DNA from 3 places in the Mesorhizobium sp. M1329 genome. Region 2 is predicted to be linked to each of the others. Evidence: predicted binding sites of a transcription regulator. Region 2 holds the regulator's gene; each other region holds the start of a gene.
The links. The regulator PhoB, encoded in region 2, activates phosphate uptake and scavenging genes when phosphate is short. The targets are predictions, from matches to a motif close to TGTCATNNANCTGTCAT.
Positions count from the first base shown of each region.

Region 1 (5,737 bases), on a different contig from region 2:
TGGCACCTGCTGTAATTCCTGATGGATCATCGCCACACCGGCGGCGCGCGCCGCGACCGGGGTGTTCAGCATGGCCGGCTTTCCGTCGATGAGCACGCGTCCCGCTGTCGGCCGGTAGACGCCTGACAGGATGCGCAGCAGCGTCGACTTGCCGGCACCGTTTTCGCCAAGCAGGCCATGGATTTCGCCGGCGCCGACCGAAAAGGACACATCGCTCAGCGCCCGTACGGCCGGAAACAGCTTGGAAATGCTCTCGAATTGCAGCCGCGCTGGCATTGCTTCAGTTCTCCAGGCAAAGGTGCCGACCCAAGGCCGGCACCCGCCGCCCCTGCTCTATTGGCCCACTGCCGCGTCCTCGAGCAGCGCCTTGCGCACGGAATCGCCACCGCCTGAGTAACGGTCGGCATTGTCCTTGGTGATCAGCGCCTGCGGCGTGGCGACGACGCGCGGCAGCTTCTGCCCGGCCACCAGCCGCAGCGCCGATTCCAGCGCCACCTCGCCGGTCAGCACCGGGAAAGAATCGACGGTACCGGTCAGCTCGCCGGCGCGGATCGAGGCATAAGCGTCGGAAATCCCGTCGGTGCCGAAGACGGCGACTTTGTCCTGCAGGCCGGCGGCCTTGACCGCTTCGACGATGCCCAGCGCCATGCCGTCATTGTTGGCATAGAAGCCGATCAGGTCGGGGTGCTGCTGCAGGATGTTGGTGGCCGCGTCGTAGGAGGTCTGGCGATCCCAGTTGCCGGGGACGCTGGCGACGACCTCGAATTTGCCAGCCTCGGTGATGGTGGTCTTGAAGCCGTCGGTGCGCTGGACGGCGGCGTAGACGCCGGCCTGGCCTTCGACGATGGCAACCTTGCCGCCATCCGGCCGGTTCTTGATGAACCATTTGGCGACGCGCACGCCGTTGTCGCGCTGGACATTGCCGACATAGTGCTCGGCCTGCGGGATGACCGCGTCATTGACGTTAACCACCGGCACATTGGCTGCCTTGGCCTGTTCCATGATCGGCTGCAAGTTGGAGTCGGTCTGCGGCGAGACGAGAAGCACGTTGTAGCCTTGCGTGACCAGGCCTTCGGCGATGGTGAGCTGCCCGAGCTGGTCGCCCTCGCTTTGCGCCGCTTGGTAGACGACGGGTACGCCGGTGCGGTCGCCGAACGACTTGTAGCCCTCTCCCAGCGAGCGCCAGTATTCGTTGGTCAGCGTCTTGGAGACCGCACCCGCCTTGGTGCCCTCGGGCAGCTTGGGGAAAGCCCCGAACTTGGCCTCGAGCTGCGACCAGTCGATGCGATCCTTCTCGGTGTCGGAATTGAGCGGCGCGAGGTCCGCGGAAAACGAGGACCTTACGGACAGCGCCATCAGTGCAGCGGTAGCGGTGGCAAGCAGAAATTTCATGGTCTTTCCTCCCTTGTTGAAAACAGTGATGGCCCCGGCCTCAGCTGTCCGGCCCGAGCATGGCTTCCTGGATTATGGCCTGCGAGGCGACCGCGTCCTGACGGTCGATGGCAGTGGATAGGCGATTGTCCTTTTCCAGCCGATCGACGACGCGCAGCATGCGCTTGACAGTCGCGATGTTGACTTCGCATTCGTGGACCGGGTCGAGCCCGGTCATGTCGGGGAACGTGTCGAAGTAGATTGCCCCGGCATAGCCGTCGCGGCGGATCTGCCTGAGCAGCTCGATCGTCTGCAGCGTGTGCACTGCGCCGACCATCAGGCCGTCGTCGCGCTTGGCGTAGCCGTCGTTGAGATGCACGCCGAGCAGCTTGCTATGGCGCGCCACGAGTGCTGCGGCAAAGGCCGGCTGCTCGTCGGCATAGAGCACATGCGCGAAATCGAGCGTCACGCCGAGATTGGGCAGGCCGATCTCGCGGATCGCCAGCAATGTCGTCGCCGCATCGGGCATCAGGCTGTAGGAGCGCGGCTCGTTGGGTTTGTATTCAAGGCTGATCTGACAGCCCGGGTCATGCGCCACTACTTCACGAATGCCATCGATTTCGTGTTGCCAGAGTGTTGCGTAGTCAGCTTGGAAGGCGTAGTCGAAGCCATCCTGCCCCAACCACAATGTCATCAGGCTGGCGCCGGCATCGCGCGCGGCGTCGATGCCGGCCTTGGTCAGGTCGATGGCCTCGCGGCGAACGGAAGGATCCGGGTTGGTGAAGGCGCCGAGCTTGAAAGCCGGGTTAGAGTAGTAGCGCATGGCGAAGCCATTGATCGAAAGCCCGAAATCGCCGAGTTTGCGCGCCATTTCCGCAGGTTTTTCATCGACATGGTCGGGAAAGTTGAGGTCGAGATCGGTCAACTCCGCAACCTTCGCCGCACGTGCCGCCATTTGCAGCATGGACGGTTTGCCGACAAGATCGGGCCACTCGGACTGTGGCCGCGAGGCAAAGGAATTGAGGCGGGTGGCGAAACGATAGGCGGTCATCGGGGTCCTTTCATTGTCATAACTTTACACAAGAATGATTACTTGTAAAGTTGTTAATGGCTCGCTCGGCGACGACGAATTCGCCATACCCAGGCCAGTTGCGACCACGGGGGACAAGCAAGCGCGGCACTGTCACGCAAGTATCACGTTCGCGTCCTAGATCGCTTCTCCGAAGGCTTACGCGGCGTCCTTGATGCGACGCGACGCCTTTTCAGATCCCGGCAGCTTTGTCTCAAGGAGGATATCCATGAAAAACCTGCACCGAACCGCGTCCCTCGCCGTCGCGCTGGCGATGTTCACCGCCTTGACCCCGGCCTTGGCTGAAAACGCCGCGACAGTCGGCGGCGTCAGCTTCGTCAACAAGGGCCTAGTCGGTGTCGGCCGCATCCCGGCCAGCCAGAAGGACAAGTTCGGCGAGACGTTTGGGTCCGGCTCCGGCATGTCGATCGATGCTGCCGGCTGGACCCATGGGGCGGACGGCTACAAGGGCTCGCTTTGGCTGCTGCCGGATCGCGGCTACAATGTCGTCGGCACCACCGACTATCGCTCGCGTTTCAACACGATCGCCATCGAGTTCGCGCCGGCCGCGCCGGGTGCCACACCAGCCGCCGGGCAGGAACAGTCGGGCCTCAAGGCAACCTTAGCCGACACCATGCTTTTGACCGACGACAAGGGCGCCGACGCAACCGGCCTCGATCCGCTCAACGGCGTGCGCGCCGCGGCCGACGACATGCCGATCCTGCCCGAAGCCAACGGCAAGCTTGCGCTCGACAACGAGGCGATCGTGCGGCTGCCCGACGGCACCATGTTCATCTCGGACGAATACGGCCCGAACATCTATCGCTTCTCCGCCAATGGGCGTCTGATGTCGGCAACGCAGCCGCCGGCGGCGCTTGTCCCGATGCGTCATGGCACGCCGAACTTCGCGTCCGACAATCCGGGACCTGGCGCGGCGGACCCAGATCCGAAGGATCCCGAAACCGGCCGCCAGAACAACCAGGGCCTTGAAGGCATGGCACTGACGCCCGACGGCAAGTTCCTGATCGCCGTGCTGCAGTCGGCACCCAGACAAGATGGCGGCGATTCGCCCTCGACGCGCCGGAACACGCGCGCGCTGGTCTACGATGCTTCGGATCCTGACCAACTCAAGCTCGCGCATGAATATGTCGTGCCGCTGCCGGTGTTCACCGATGCCAAGGGCAAAACCAAGATCGCCGCGCAGAGCGAAATCGTGGCGCTGTCGGACAAGACCTTCCTGATGCTGGCGCGCGACAGCGGCAACGGCCAAGGGCTGAAGGGCGACACTTCGCTCCATCGCGAGATCAGCATCGTCGATGTGTCGGCGGCAACCGATATCGCCGGCACAGAGTTCGACAAGGACAAGCCGGTTGCGCCCAAGGGTGAGCTCGATGCATCGGTGACGCCCGCCAAGCTGACGCCGTTCATCGACATCAACGACAAGAGCGAGCTCGGCCGCTTCGGGCTGCACAATGGCGCGCCCAACGACCGCAACAACCTCTCAGAGAAGTGGGAGGCGATGTCGGTGGTGAGCGTCCTCGATCCAAAGCTGCCCGACGACTATTTTCTGTTCGTCGCCAATGACAACGACTTCCTCACCCAGGACGGTTTCCAGGTCGGCGCGGCCTACAAGGCCGAGGATGGCGCCGATGTCGACACCATGTTCCTGGTTTATCAGGTCACGATTCCCGGCCTCGCCAAGAAGTAGCGGCACCCATACAGGCGGACGCGCCGAACGCGTCCGCCTGAGCCGGCGATTGAACGGTCGTGCGCTTCAGTTGCGGCTCGCCCGCGCAAGAAATGGTCTTAAAGGATCAATGCGCCGTGAAACGGGGTTGCGGCACGAGGGCACTCACTTCAGCATCTCCGCGTCCCTTGGCACGCCGGCATCGATCGGCTCAGCCGTCCTGTTCGACACGGCGGCGATCTTCCCGGCGGCCGACAGGTTCGGGCGCACGAAGACCGGCGCGACGCCGTCGACGCGGCTGTAGAGGTCGATAATGTCCTGATTCATGAAGCGCACACAGCCGGATGAAGCGTTCCTCCCAATGGAATCCCACTCCGGTGTGCCGTGCAGCCGGTACATCGTGTCCTTGCCGTCGCGGAAGAGATACAGCGCGCGGGCGCCCAGCGGGCTGTGCGGACCGGGCGGCATGCCGTCCTTGTATTTCGCCAGTTCCGGCCGGCGCTGGATCATTTCCGGCGGCGGCGTCCACACCGGCCACTTCTTTCTCGCCTGAACCACGGCACTGCCGGTCCATCCGAAACCGGCCTTGCCGAGGCTGACGCCGTAGCGAATTGCCTTGCCGCCGTCGCGCACCAGGTAGAGGAAGTGCTCGGAAGTATCGACGACGATCGTGCCCGGTTTTTCACCGGTCGGATCGGACACGATTTGGCGGACGAATTTCGGATCGATCTTGGCTACCGGTATTGCCGGCAGTTGATAGCCCTCGTCGACGCGCGCCGCATACATGCTTGCGGCATCGCCGAAAGCCGGCTCGCTTGGCGCCGCTGTCACCGGCGGCGCCGCCACGTCCGTCGTGGTGCACGCCGAAAGAGCCACGGAGGCCGCGCCCAGAGCCGATGCACCGAGAAAGGCGCGCCGGTTCAGGCGCTCAAAAAACAACGGAATATCGGACATGAGCCCCCCGGCTTGCCCATGAGATCCAGGAAATGCGGCCCCACGCGTGCAGGATCAATATACGATTCCGGAAGGTTTGAGAAATGCTTAGATCAAGGCACGCCAGGCGGAATTTGCGACGCCGCATCGACCTCTCCCGTTAAATCGGCAATCATTGCGGACTCAAGACAAGCCTTCGCCGAGTTGCCTGCCATGGACGACAACATGCCCCCGCGCCGGCGGACCGGCGACCTCACCAGTGGGCCTATCCCGCGCACCCTTTTGCTGTTTGCCCTGCCGGTGCTCGGCTCCAATGTGCTGCAGTCGCTCAACGGCTCGATCAATGCCGTGTGGGTCGGTCGTTTCCTCGGTGAAGCGGCGCTGACCGCCACGTCCAATGCAAACCTCGTGCTGTTTCTCATCCTCGGCACCGTCTTCGGCATCGGCATGGCGGCGACCATCCTGGTCGCGCAATCCGTCGGCGCTCGTGACCTGCCCGAAGCCCGGCGCATCGTCGGCACCAGCGCCACCTTCTTCTTCCTCGTCTCGGTGGTGTTCGCGGTCTGCGGCTGGATCTGGGTCGATGCGATCCTCGATGCACTCGGCACGCCGGCCGATGCTTTGCCGCTGGCGCGCTCCTATCTGCGCATCATCTTCCTGGCCGTGCCGATGATGAA
Region 1 covers NZ_JAMYLN010000005.1:165,874-171,610, reverse strand. Annotated here, with positions in the region: gene NKH21_RS07105 (sugar ABC transporter ATP-binding protein) at 1-276, opposite strand, end outside; gene NKH21_RS07100 (sugar ABC transporter substrate-binding protein) at 334-1,392, opposite strand; gene NKH21_RS07095 (TIM barrel protein) at 1,433-2,422, opposite strand; gene NKH21_RS07090 (esterase-like activity of phytase family protein) at 2,670-4,148, shown strand; gene NKH21_RS07085 (L,D-transpeptidase) at 4,293-5,081, opposite strand; gene NKH21_RS07080 (MATE family efflux transporter) at 5,274-5,737, shown strand, end outside.
Region 1: the regulator PhoB is predicted to act here: its motif matches at 2,553-2,569, upstream of NKH21_RS07090 (esterase-like activity of phytase family protein).

Region 2 (5,737 bases):
CCGCCCATGAGCTGGAAGGTGGCGTCGAGCGGCGCGACGGTGCGCCCGCTCGTCATCAACCATGCCATGCCGCGCCAGACCAGCAGGCCGCCCAGCGTCACGATGAAGGCCGGAACCTCGAGATAGGCGATGATAAAGCCCTGGAACGCGCCGATCAGGAGGCCGAGCGCCACGCCGGCAGCCAGCGCGATGATCCATATCCAGGGATTTCCAAGCTGGAACTCCATGACGCGGATGAGGAATTCGGCCTGCGCCACGCCCATCACCATGCCGATCACGCCTTCGACGGAGCCGACCGAAAGATCGATGTTGCGCATCACGATGACCAGCACCATGCCGGTCGCCATGATCGCGACCGAGGAGGTCTGCACCGACAAGTTCCAGAGATTGCGCGGCGTGAGGAAAAGCCCACCCGAGAGTATGTGGATCCCGACCCAGATGACCAGCAGCGCGCCGACCATGCCGAGCATGCGCGTGTCGAGTTCGGTTGCCTTGAGAAATCGGGCAACGATGCCGAGCTCGGATTCACGCGCCCGGTCTGCCGTGCTGTCGACCGGCGTGTTGGAAGTCGTGTCGGTCATCATGTTTCTCCCGCCGGGTTGCCGTCTGCCGCGGATGCCGGAAGCAGCCTAGAAGTTATCCGCCGGAAGCGGAAAAACAACTCTTGTTGAAAAAACGCCGCGGCGAGCGGCCGCGGCGTTCGGACGTCTCGGAAACGTCGGCTCAGTTGCAGACTGCAACAGTGCCCGCCGCCACGCCGGCGCAGACCTCTTCTTTCTTGATCCAGCCGGCGTCGATGACGACGTTGAGGTTATCCTTGGTGATGGCGACCGGGGTCAGGAACAGCGACTTGACGGTATTGCCGCCGGGCGTGGTGAAATCCTTCACGCCGGCAATGTCGGTCATCTGCTTGCCGTCGGCCAGTTGCGAGGCGATCTCGGCGGCGTTCTTGCCGAGCTCGCGCGCATCCTTCCACACCGACACAGTCTGTGTGCCGAGCGCGATGCGGTTCAGCGCGGCGTGGTCGCCGTCCTGGCCCGAGACCGGAACAGATCCAGCCAACCCTTGCGCCGTCAATGCTGCGACGACGCCGCCGGCAGTACCGTCATTGGCCGCGACCACTGCATCGACCTTGTTGTCGTTCGCCGTCAGGAACTGTTCCATGTTTTTCTGGGCGTTGGCCGGCAGCCAGCCGTCGGTATAGGCCTCGCCGACATTCTTGATCTTGCCGCTGTCGATAGCGTCCTTCAGCACTTCCATCGAACCGGCAAACAGGAAATCGGCATTCGGATCGGCACCCGAGCCCTTGATGAAGACGTAGTTGCCTTCCGGCTTCACCTTGAACACTTCGCGGGCCTGCATGCGGCCGACTTCCTTGTTGTCAAAGGTCAGGTAAAAGACGTCCTTGTTCTCGATCAGCCGGTCGTAGCCGACAACCGGAATACCTTCGTCCAGCGCCTTCTGCACGGCCGGCCCGATGGCCGAGGCGTCCTGCGCAAGGATGATCAGTGCGTTGGCGCCCTGCGAGATCAGGCTCTCGACGTCGGTGAGCTGCTTGCCGGGGTTGGACTGCGCGTCGGCGGAAATATACTTGTCGCCGGCGGCCTCGATGGCCGCCTTCATTGCGGCCTCGTCGGTCTTCCAGCGCTCTTCCTGGAAGTTCGACCAGGAAACGCCGATGACCTTGTCTTTAGCCTGCGCCACCGACGCCAGCGCCAGCGTCATGGCGACACCCGCCAGAATGGCGGTCGTGAATTTCTTCATCATATCCTCCCTGCGCCGCGTACGGCGTGACCAATTGGCTCAAAGACCAGCTTAGAAGCTCTAATTTTTTCGAGCCTCGAAAAAATACTGGCCCGATCTCCGGCTGCTGTCAACATCGATTCTGATGGATTTTGATGACTTTGCGAGTTTTTTCGAGCGTCGGAATAAACGATGACAGCGCCACCCGCATCTGACACTATTTGCCTGCATCCGACACTGTTTGTCGGACATTACCGACGGCTTCCGGTTCATGAGCGGCCGCGGCAACCGGGAGGAAAGCAAAACGATGTCGGTCGGAATCCGCCATGACGATTTGCGCCGGCGCAACCGGGCGATGGTGATCTCGGCGGTGCGCCGGGCCGGCCAGCCATCGCGTACTGAGATCGCAGCAACCACCGGCCTCAGCCATTCGACCATATCGGCGATCTCCTCCGACCTGATACGGGAAGGCATCCTCGCCGAGAGCAAGGCAAGCGAGCCCGTTTCGTTGAAACGCGGTCGTCCGCAGGTCGGCCTCGCCCTCAACCCGGAAGCTGCGGCGGTGTTGACCGTGGTGTTGTCGCTGAATTTCCTGTCGGCCGCCATTATCGACTATGCGGGACAGGTGGTCGCCGAGGAACAGCGCCGGCTGGACACGCTGACCATGCCGCGCGACGAACTGATCCGCGAATGCATGGCCATCGTCCGGCGCCGACTTGAGGATCCAGACCTTGACGTCCGCAGTGTCGCCCGCATCGCCCTAGCTATCCAGGGCATTACCGACTCCCCTGCACGCGCCATGCTGTGGTCGCCGATCACGCCGCAGACCGACATTGCCTTTGCCGACATGCTGGAGGACGAATTCGGCATCCCGGCAACGGTGGAGAACGACTGCAATATGATGGCGGTGGCTCTGCGCTGGCGCAAGCCGGACCGCTATCGCGACGACTTCATCGCCATCCTGCTTTCGCATGGCATCGGCATGGGGCTAGTGTTGAAGGGCGAGCTGTTCACCGGCACGCATTCCTCGGGCGGCGAGTTTGGCCACATGATCCATCGTCCAGGCGGCGCGCTCTGCCGTTGCGGACGACGCGGCTGCATCGAGGCCTATGCCGGCAACTACGCCATCTGGCGCAACGCCAGGCAGATGAGCGAAGACAGCGAACCGGTCGCCGACGTCAGCGACGCCGACATGCGCGCCCTGGCGGCCCGGGCGCGCGAGAAAGATGGGCCGGAACGCGAGGCCTACTGCAAGGCCGGCGAAGCGCTGGGTTTCGGTCTCGGCTCGCTGTTCGCGCTGATCGATCCGGCACCGGTCGCGATGGTCGGCGCCAGTGCCGCCGCCTTCGATCTGATCGAGCCGGCCTTGCGCAAGGCAATCGCACAGACCGCCGGCGGCCAGCATTCCGGCTCGATCTCTTTCGACACTGAGCCGAACGAATTGCCGCTGATCCGCGAAGGCTGCGCGATGCGGGCGTTAAGCTTCGTCGACCAGGAGATTTTCGCGCCGGGCGCGCAAATGAGGCCCGGCGTCCGAAAGAACGTCGCCTGACCAGGCGGATCAATCTTCCCTGATCGCATAACCGGCACCGCGGATGGTGCGGATGACATCCGGCATGCGGCCGTTATTGACGGCTTTGCGCAGCCGGCCGACATGGACGTCCACTGTGCGTTCGTCGATGTAGATCGTCTCGCCCCAGACATTATCGAGCAACTGGCTGCGCGAGAAGACGCGGCCCGGATGCCGCATCATAAACTCCAGCAGCCGGAATTCGGTCGGTCCGAGCCTGATCTCGCTCTTCTTGCGATAGACCCTGTGCGATTCGCGATCGAGCACGATGTCGCCGACCTTCAGCACGCTGGACAGCACTTCCGGCTTGGCGCGGCGCAGCAGCGCCTTGACCCTGGCCATGAATTCCGGTGTAGAAAACGGTTTGACCAGATAGTCGTCGGCGCCGGTCGAAAGACCGCGCACCCGGTCGCTCTCCTCGCCGCGCGCGGTCAGCATGATGATCGGCAGCCGCTCGGTTTCGGGGCGCACCCGCAACCGGCGGCAGAGCTCGATGCCGGAAACCGCTGGTATCATCCAGTCGAGCACCAGAAGGTCGGGCACATTCTCCTGCAAACGGATCTCGGCTTCGTCGCCGCGTGTCACCACCTCGACCTGGTAGCCTTCGGATTCGAGATTGTAGCGGAGCAGCACACCCAACGGCTCCTCGTCCTCCACCACCATTACTCGTGGTGCGATCATCAGCTGGGCACCCCCATCATGTCACCGGCGCGGACATTGTCGTTTCGTCCTGCTTCGGACGATTGACCGGCAATTGCTCGCCGGTCAGCACATAATACGCATTTTCGGCGATGTTGGTGACATGGTCGCCGATCCGCTCCAGATTCTTGGCGCAGAACAGCAGGTGCGTGCAAGCGGTGATGTTGCGCGGATCTTCCATCATGTAGGTCAATAGCTCGCGGAACACGGACGTGTATTTGACGTCAATGCGCTCGTCGGCGGCACGCAGCTTGGCCAACGCGGCCGCATCGCCTGCAGCATACTCCTCGATGACGCCCTGCACCTGGATGAGCACCAGCTGCGCCATCGCGTCGATGGAATGCGACAAGTCGCGCGGCGTGACGCTGAGGCCGACCGCACTCACACGCTTGGCGATATTCTTGGCAAGGTCGCCGATGCGTTCGAGGTCGCCGGCCATGCGGATCGCTCCGACCACATGGCGAAGATCGTGGGCCATCGGCTGGCGTTTGGCGATCAGGGTGATGGCGCGGTCGTCCAGTTCGCGTTGACGCGCATCCATGATGGCGTCGTCGGAAACGACGCGTTGCGCCAACACGTTGTCGGAATTCAACAGGGCCTTGGTCGCCCCGCCGACCATCGAACCGGCGAGGTCGGCCATGTCGCGGATCAGCTTGCTGATCTGCTCGAGATCCTCGTCGAAAGAAGCGACTGTGTGTTCGCCCATGGTCCTGTCCTCATATGCATGATCGGAACGGCTCAGCCGAAGCGGCCGGTGATATAATCCTGCGTGCGCTTCTCGCGGGGCGACGTGAAGATCTTCTCGGTCCGGTCGAACTCGACCAGTTCACCCAGATACATGAAGGCGGTCTGGCGCGACACGCGCGCCGCCTGCTGCATGTTGTGGGTGACGATGACGATCGTGTAGTCGGCTTGCAATTCGTCGATCAGTTCCTCGATCTTGGCGGTCGACAATGGGTCGAGTGCGGACGCCGGTTCGTCGAGCAGAATGACTTCCGGCTTCACGGCCACGGTGCGGGCGATACAGAGCCGCTGCTGCTGGCCGCCGGACAGGCTCAAGCCGCTGGCGTTGAGTTTGTCCTTGACCTCGCTCCACAGCGCGGCGCGCTTCAACGCCTGTTCGACGCGGCCGTCCATCTCGGACTTGCCGAGGTTTTCGTAGAGCCTGACGCCGAAGGCGATGTTCTCGTAGATCGACATCGGGAACGGCGTCGGCTTCTGGAACACCATGCCGATCTTGGTCCTGAGGAGGTTGAGATCCTGCGACCGGTCGAGAATGTTTTTGCCGTCGAGCAGCACCTGGCCCTCGGCTGTCTGTTTCGGGTAGAGCTCATAGATGCGGTTGAACACACGCAGCAGCGTCGATTTCCCGCAGCCCGAAGGCCCAATGAAGGCCGTGACGCTGCGCTCGGGCAGCGACAGGCTGATGTCCTTTAGCGCCTTGCTCTGGCCGTAGTAGAAGTTGAGGTTCTTGACCTCGATCTTCGTCTTCTCGGCGACCGTTTCGGTCATCGTCATGTCCGGGGACAACATCTGTGTCATCTGTCCTCTCTGCGTCCGGTAAGGCTGCGGGCGAGGATGCTCAAGCCCAGAACCGTCAGGGTGATTATGAGTGCGCCGGTCCACGCCAGTTGCTGCCATTCCTCGTAAGGGCTGAGAGCGAACTGGAAGATGGTCACCGGCAGGCTGGCCATCGGCGCGTTGATATTGCTGCTCCAGAACTGG
Region 2 covers NZ_JAMYLN010000020.1:52,268-58,004, reverse strand. Annotated here, with positions in the region: gene NKH21_RS20225 (sugar ABC transporter permease) at 1-581, opposite strand, end outside; gene xylF (D-xylose ABC transporter substrate-binding protein) at 724-1,764, opposite strand; gene NKH21_RS20215 (ROK family protein) at 2,051-3,295, shown strand; gene phoB (phosphate regulon transcriptional regulator PhoB) at 3,305-3,994, opposite strand; gene phoU (phosphate signaling complex protein PhoU) at 4,011-4,718, opposite strand; gene pstB (phosphate ABC transporter ATP-binding protein PstB) at 4,751-5,554, opposite strand; gene pstA (phosphate ABC transporter permease PstA) at 5,551-5,737, opposite strand, start outside.

Region 3 (5,737 bases), on a different contig from region 2:
AGCGGGCAGCGAGAACGATGTGCAAGTCGCGCAACAGGCCGGACTCAAGCCCGGCAAGCAGCTTACGGTGGATCGCTGGATCGAAGCCGAGCGCTTCGGCCGCAGCTACGGACGGAGATGACGATAACTCTGGGATGGTCATGGAATTCTTCGCTCCGCGTTACCCCACCGCCCGGAATTCAGCCTCGGACCGTCCGTTCACTTCACCGACATGCTCGGCCCACCCTCGACCGCCAGCACCAGCCGACGGTTAGTGACCCTTGCCAGTTGTGCCAGCCGGCCGGCCGGCCGCTCGCCGTAAAGATCGGCCAGCGCTGCCGGCAGCACCAGCGCCAGCACGCCATTGCCGCGGTTTTCCCATTTCAACCGCGGCATGACGCCGGGCATTGCCGCGGTCAGCAAATAGACGACGCGCAGCAGCGCGGCCAGCACGCGGGCGCGCTCGAGGTAGCGCGGTGTCGCCAGCCCGCGGATTTCCGGAGCGGCTTCATTGAACACGCCCTCGTGGCGAAACAGGCTGACAAGCGCCAGGAAGGCGCGGCCGGGATGGTCGACGCCGATGAAGGAGGCATGGGCGATGATATTGAGCGATTGCTTGCCGCGATATTCGGGATGGGCGCGCCAGCCGATGTCGGCGAGCAGGCAGGCGGCGTGGCGGTAGCGCGCCTCATCCCTGGTTTCGTCGATGCCGAAGGCGGCGAAGGCCTTGCCGGTCCACTCGACAAGCTCATGCGCGTGGTCGACCGAGCGCGAGCGCAGGCGGGCAAGCTCTTCTGCCGCCGAGATCAGCGGATCGGCTTTCTGCTCGGCCTTGTCGAGCAGCGAATAGAGAAAGCCCTCGCGCACGCCCAGCGCCGAGACGATGATCTTCGACGGCTGCATCGCCGCCATGATCTCCTGCAGCACGATGGCGCCATAGGGCAGCAGCGAGCGGCGGTTCTTGGAGATGCCCTCGATGCCTTTGATCTTGTCGATCTCGGCCTTGGCGACCTGCCGGAGGAAATTCGCGGCGCTTTCGATGCCGATCTCGTAATGGTGCATGACGCCGAGCGGGTAGTTGGTCATTTCCATGTGCAGCCGGGCGAGGTTTCGCCAGGTGCCGCCGACCGTGTAGAACGCCCTGCCCTGCCCGCCCTTCAGCAATTTCGCCCGCGCCAGTTGCTCGCGCGTGATCCTTGCCGCCTGGGCCAGCGAGTTCTTCGCCATGTCCTGCAGGCGCAAGCCGCCCAACGGCAGCGTGATGCCGTCACCGATCGTCTCACCATCGATGTCGATCAGTTCGAGGCTGCCGCCGCCAAGGTCGCCGGCAATGCCGTTGGCCGGGTGGAACCCGGAGATCACGCCGAGTGCCGAATAATGGGCTTCCTCGCGGCCGCTCAGCACCTGGATCTCGGTCTTGAGCACATCCTCGGCGCGGTGGATGAAGTCGGGGCCGTTGACGGCCTCGCGAGCGGCGGCGGTCGCCAGCACATACATGCGCTCCGCGCCGGCCTGGTCGGAGAGCGCGCGGAAGCGGCGGAACTCTTCCATCGAGCGCGTCACCGCCTCGGGATCGAGTTTTCCGGTCGAAACGATGCCGCGGCCGAGGCCGGCCAGCATCTTTTCGTTGAACAGCAAGGTCGGCGAGCGCGCCAGCCCCTCATAGATGACAAGACGGATCGAGTTCGACCCGATATCGATGATGGACAGCGGTCGGCGGTCCTGGAGCCGGCCCTGGGACGCTGAAATCATCAGCCCGTCGCTGCGTTCTGTCTCTTGCGGCGTTTGAACTGCGCGATACGCTTGGGCGCATGCGACTTCAACGCATCGCCCCGTCCGGACAGGCTCGGATTAGTCATGAAATATTCCTGCGCGTTGAACGGTTCCTCGCCCTCTTCCAGCACGACGCGCCGGGAGGTTCCGTCAGCCAATACGTCGAAACTTTGCTGGTTGTCCATGATGTTGCCGAGCATGATCTGGCCGAGCACCTGCTCATGCACAGTTGGATTGGTGATCGGCACCATGGTCTCGACGCGGCGGTCGAGATTGCGCGGCATCAAATCGGCCGAGGAGATGTAGACGATCGCCCCGTCCGATGGCAGGCCGTGGCCGTTGCCGAAGCAGTAGATGCGGCTGTGCTCGAGGAAACGGCCGACGATCGACTTCACCCTGATGTTCTCCGATAGGCCGGGCACCTGCGGCCTCAGGCAGCAGATGCCGCGCACGACGAGATCGATCTCGACGCCGGCGCGGCTGGCATCGTAGAGCGCATCGATGACGATCGGATCGACCAGCGCATTCATCTTCATCCAGATGCGGGCCGGCCTGCCCTCCAGCGCGTGGCTGATCTCGTCCGAAATGTGCTGGAGGATGCGGTCGCGCAGCGTGAACGGCGAGATGGCCAGCCGCATCTGCTCGGCCGGCTCGGCATAGCCGGTGATGAAGTTGAACAATTGGGCGACATCGCGCGCGATTGTCGGGTCGGTGGTGAAGAAGGACAGGTCGGTGTAGATGCGGGCGGTGACCGGGTGGTAGTTGCCGGTGCCCAGATGCACGTAATTGCGCAGCCTCCCATCCTCGCGCCGCACCACCAGCGACATCTTTGCGTGGGTCTTCAGTTCGAGAAAGCCGAAAACGACCTGGACGCCGGCGCGCTCGAGGTCGCGCGCCCATCGGATGTTGGCCTCCTCGTCGAAACGCGCCTTGAGCTCGACCAGCGCCGTCACCGACTTGCCGGCCTCGGCGGCGTCGACCAGAGCGCGCACGATCGGGCTGTCGTTGGAGGTGCGGTAGAGCGTCTGCTTGATCGCCACCACTTCCGGGTCGGCCATTGCCTGGCGCAGGAACTGCACCACGACGTCGAAGGATTCATAGGGGTGGTGGACGATGATGTCCTTCTCGCGGATGGCGGCAAAGCAATCGCCGCCATGCTCGCGGATGCGCTCGGGAAAGCGCGGATTGTAGGGGGTGAATTTCAGATCGTCGCGGGCGACGGCGACGATCTCCGAAATCTGGCTGAGCGCCAGCGGACCGGTGAGCACGCTGATGCGGCTTGCCGAGACGCCAAGCTCGCCGGCAACGAAGTCGCGCAACTCGGGCGGCATCAGCATGTCGAATTCGATACGGATGACCGAACCGCGGCGGCGGCGCTTCAGCGCCGTCTCGAACAGCCGCACCAGATCCTCTGATTCTTCCTCGACCTCGATATCGCTGTCGCGGATGATGCGGAACGTGCCGGAGCCCTTGACCTCATAGCCTGGGAACAGCTTGCCGATATAAAGACCGACCGCCTCCTCGAGCGGGATGAAGCGGACATGGCGCTTGCGATCCGGCAAACGGATGAACCGCTTCAGCGCCATCGGCAGGCGCAAAAGCGCACTCATCTCCTCGCCGTTCTTGCGGTGGCGCAATTGCAGCGCCATCGAGAAACCGAGATTGGGAATGAACGGGAACGGATGCGCCGGATCGATCGACAACGGCGTCAGCACCGGAAATACCTGCTCCTGGAAATGGTCCTCCAGCCAGGCCTTCTCGTCCTTGCTCAGCGCCTCGCGAGTGATGCTCTCAATGCCTTCCTTGTCGAGCAGCAGCATCAGCGCCGAAAGGCTTTTTTGCTGGTCCTCCTGCAGGCGCTCGACCTCGCGCAGCAATTGTTCGAGCTGCTGCTCGGGCGTGCGGCCATCCGGGCTCTTCAGCACGATGCCCTCGCGCACCTGGCCGGCAAGACCGGCGACGCGGACCATGAAGAACTCGTCGAGATTGGCTGCCGATATCGACAGGAAGCGAACACGCTCGAGCAGCGGATGATTGGCGTTCAGCGACTCTTCGAGCACGCGCCGGTTGAATTGCAGCCAGGAAAACTCGCGGTTGACGAAGCGGTCGGGATTGCCGCCTTCGCGGCTCGCCGCCTCAACGGTGATGAATTCGTTCTGGACCGGCTTCAGTTCGTTCATGGTTTCCGCTCTTCCCACACCGTTCGACGACCACAGCCTTAACCGGCTTAACTTATCCTCTGACAGGCTTTTGCGACAGTTTCATTTCATCGATCTTGCAAAGAGACGGGTTATGATCCAGATGCAATCGATAAGATCAGGAGACGACGATGGCAGGCGGTTCCATTCCCCATTTCCAGAACGATGCGGGCTATCCGGCAATCGACATCGGCGTCAAGGAATTCATGTGCACCGGCGCCAATCCGCCTTTCGACCATCCGCATGTATTTCTCGACATGGGTGACGACAATGAAAAGGTCTGCCCCTACTGCTCGACGCTCTATCGCTATTCGCCGAAGCTGAAGGCCTTGGAAACGCAGCCGCCGGGCTGCCTCTATATCGACCAGGCCGCCTGATTCTTCCGCGATAAGCCTGATGCAGGAAACGCAGTGCCGGCAGGTGGTCATCGCCGGGGCGGGCGTCGCCGGGCTGAGCGCGGCACTGGCCTTCGCCGAGCGCGGCTATCGGATAAAACTGTTCGAACAGGCGCAGCACCTCGAGGCTGCCGGCGCCGGTATCCAGCTTTCACCCAACGCGACGCGCATCCTACGGCAGCTCGGCGTACTCGATCGGCTGCTGCCGACGGCGGTGCGGCCGGAGGCGGTCGTGCTCAAGGATGCCGCCACGCTGCGCGAGCTGGCGCGCGTACCGCTTGGCCAGGCGGCCGAAACGCGCTGGGGCGCGCCCTATCTCGTTGCCCACCGCGCGGATCTGCAGTCAGCGCTGATGGAGCGGATAGCCGAGCGGCCCGGCATCGAACTTGTCACCGGCGCTCTCGTCATCGGTGCCGCTGTCAAACCGCATGGCATCACCGCAACGGTAGAGGTTGCCGGCACGGCCATCAAAACGGAAGCATCGTTGCTGATCGGCGCGGATGGCGTCTGGTCTTCGGTGCGAGAAACGCTTGCCCGCAAGGCGGCCGAATTCGGTAGGAGCCGGTTTTCGGGCGAGCTTGCCTGGCGCGCCACGGTGGCCGCCGACAGCCCCGCCGGACAAGCCCTAAAGGTGATCGGTGCGCCCGATTGCGTTAGCGCATTCCTCTATCCCGGCTTCCATATGGTCGCTTATCCGGTCAGCCGTGGCACTGCCTTCAATCTCGCCGCCTTCACCAAGGGCAAGCGTATCGCCGAGGGCTGGTCGGGGCATGCCGACCCCGCCAGCCTCTCAAGCGCCATGCACGGTACCGCGCCGGCGCTGGTCCGTCTGGCGAGCGAAGCGGCACCATGGACGGCATGGCCGATCCACACCGTCGAGCAGCGGCGGTGGACGACGCCGCAAGGCATCGCGCTGATCGGCGATGCGGCGCACGCGATGACGCCGTTTGCCGCGCAGGGCGCGGCGATGGCGATCGAGGACGCGGCGACGCTTGCCGGCTTCGTTGCCGCTTCGCCAGCCGATCTTGAGCGGGCACTTGCCGCCTGGGAACAGGCGCGGCGGCCGCGCGTCGCCCAGGTTGCCCGCCGCGGCGCCGTCAATCGCCTCGCCTGGCATGCGGCCGGGCCGGTGGCGATGGTCCGCAACCTGTTCCTGGCGATGCGCTCACCCGAAAAGCTCGCCGCCGATCTCGACTGGCTCTATGGCTGGCGGGCGTTGGACGATGGCGCGCGATGATACGCACGACAGGCTGGCGGGACAGCGCCCCTCTCTGTCCTGCCGGACATCTCCCCCAATTGGGGGGAGATTGGCCATCACATTGGCTTTCGCCAATCTTCAAGGTTGCATGACCTGGCAAGGCGCCGAAGCCGCTAATCTCCCCCCTCGTGGGG
Region 3 covers NZ_JAMYLN010000022.1:62,106-67,842, reverse strand. Annotated here, with positions in the region: partial or broken gene NKH21_RS21480 (serine hydrolase domain-containing protein) at 1-142, opposite strand, end outside; gene ppx (exopolyphosphatase) at 199-1,731, opposite strand; gene NKH21_RS21470 (RNA degradosome polyphosphate kinase) at 1,731-3,932, opposite strand; gene NKH21_RS21465 (zinc-finger domain-containing protein) at 4,082-4,327, shown strand; gene NKH21_RS21460 (FAD-dependent monooxygenase) at 4,347-5,582, shown strand.
Region 3: the regulator PhoB is predicted to act here: its motif matches at 4,005-4,021, upstream of NKH21_RS21470 (RNA degradosome polyphosphate kinase).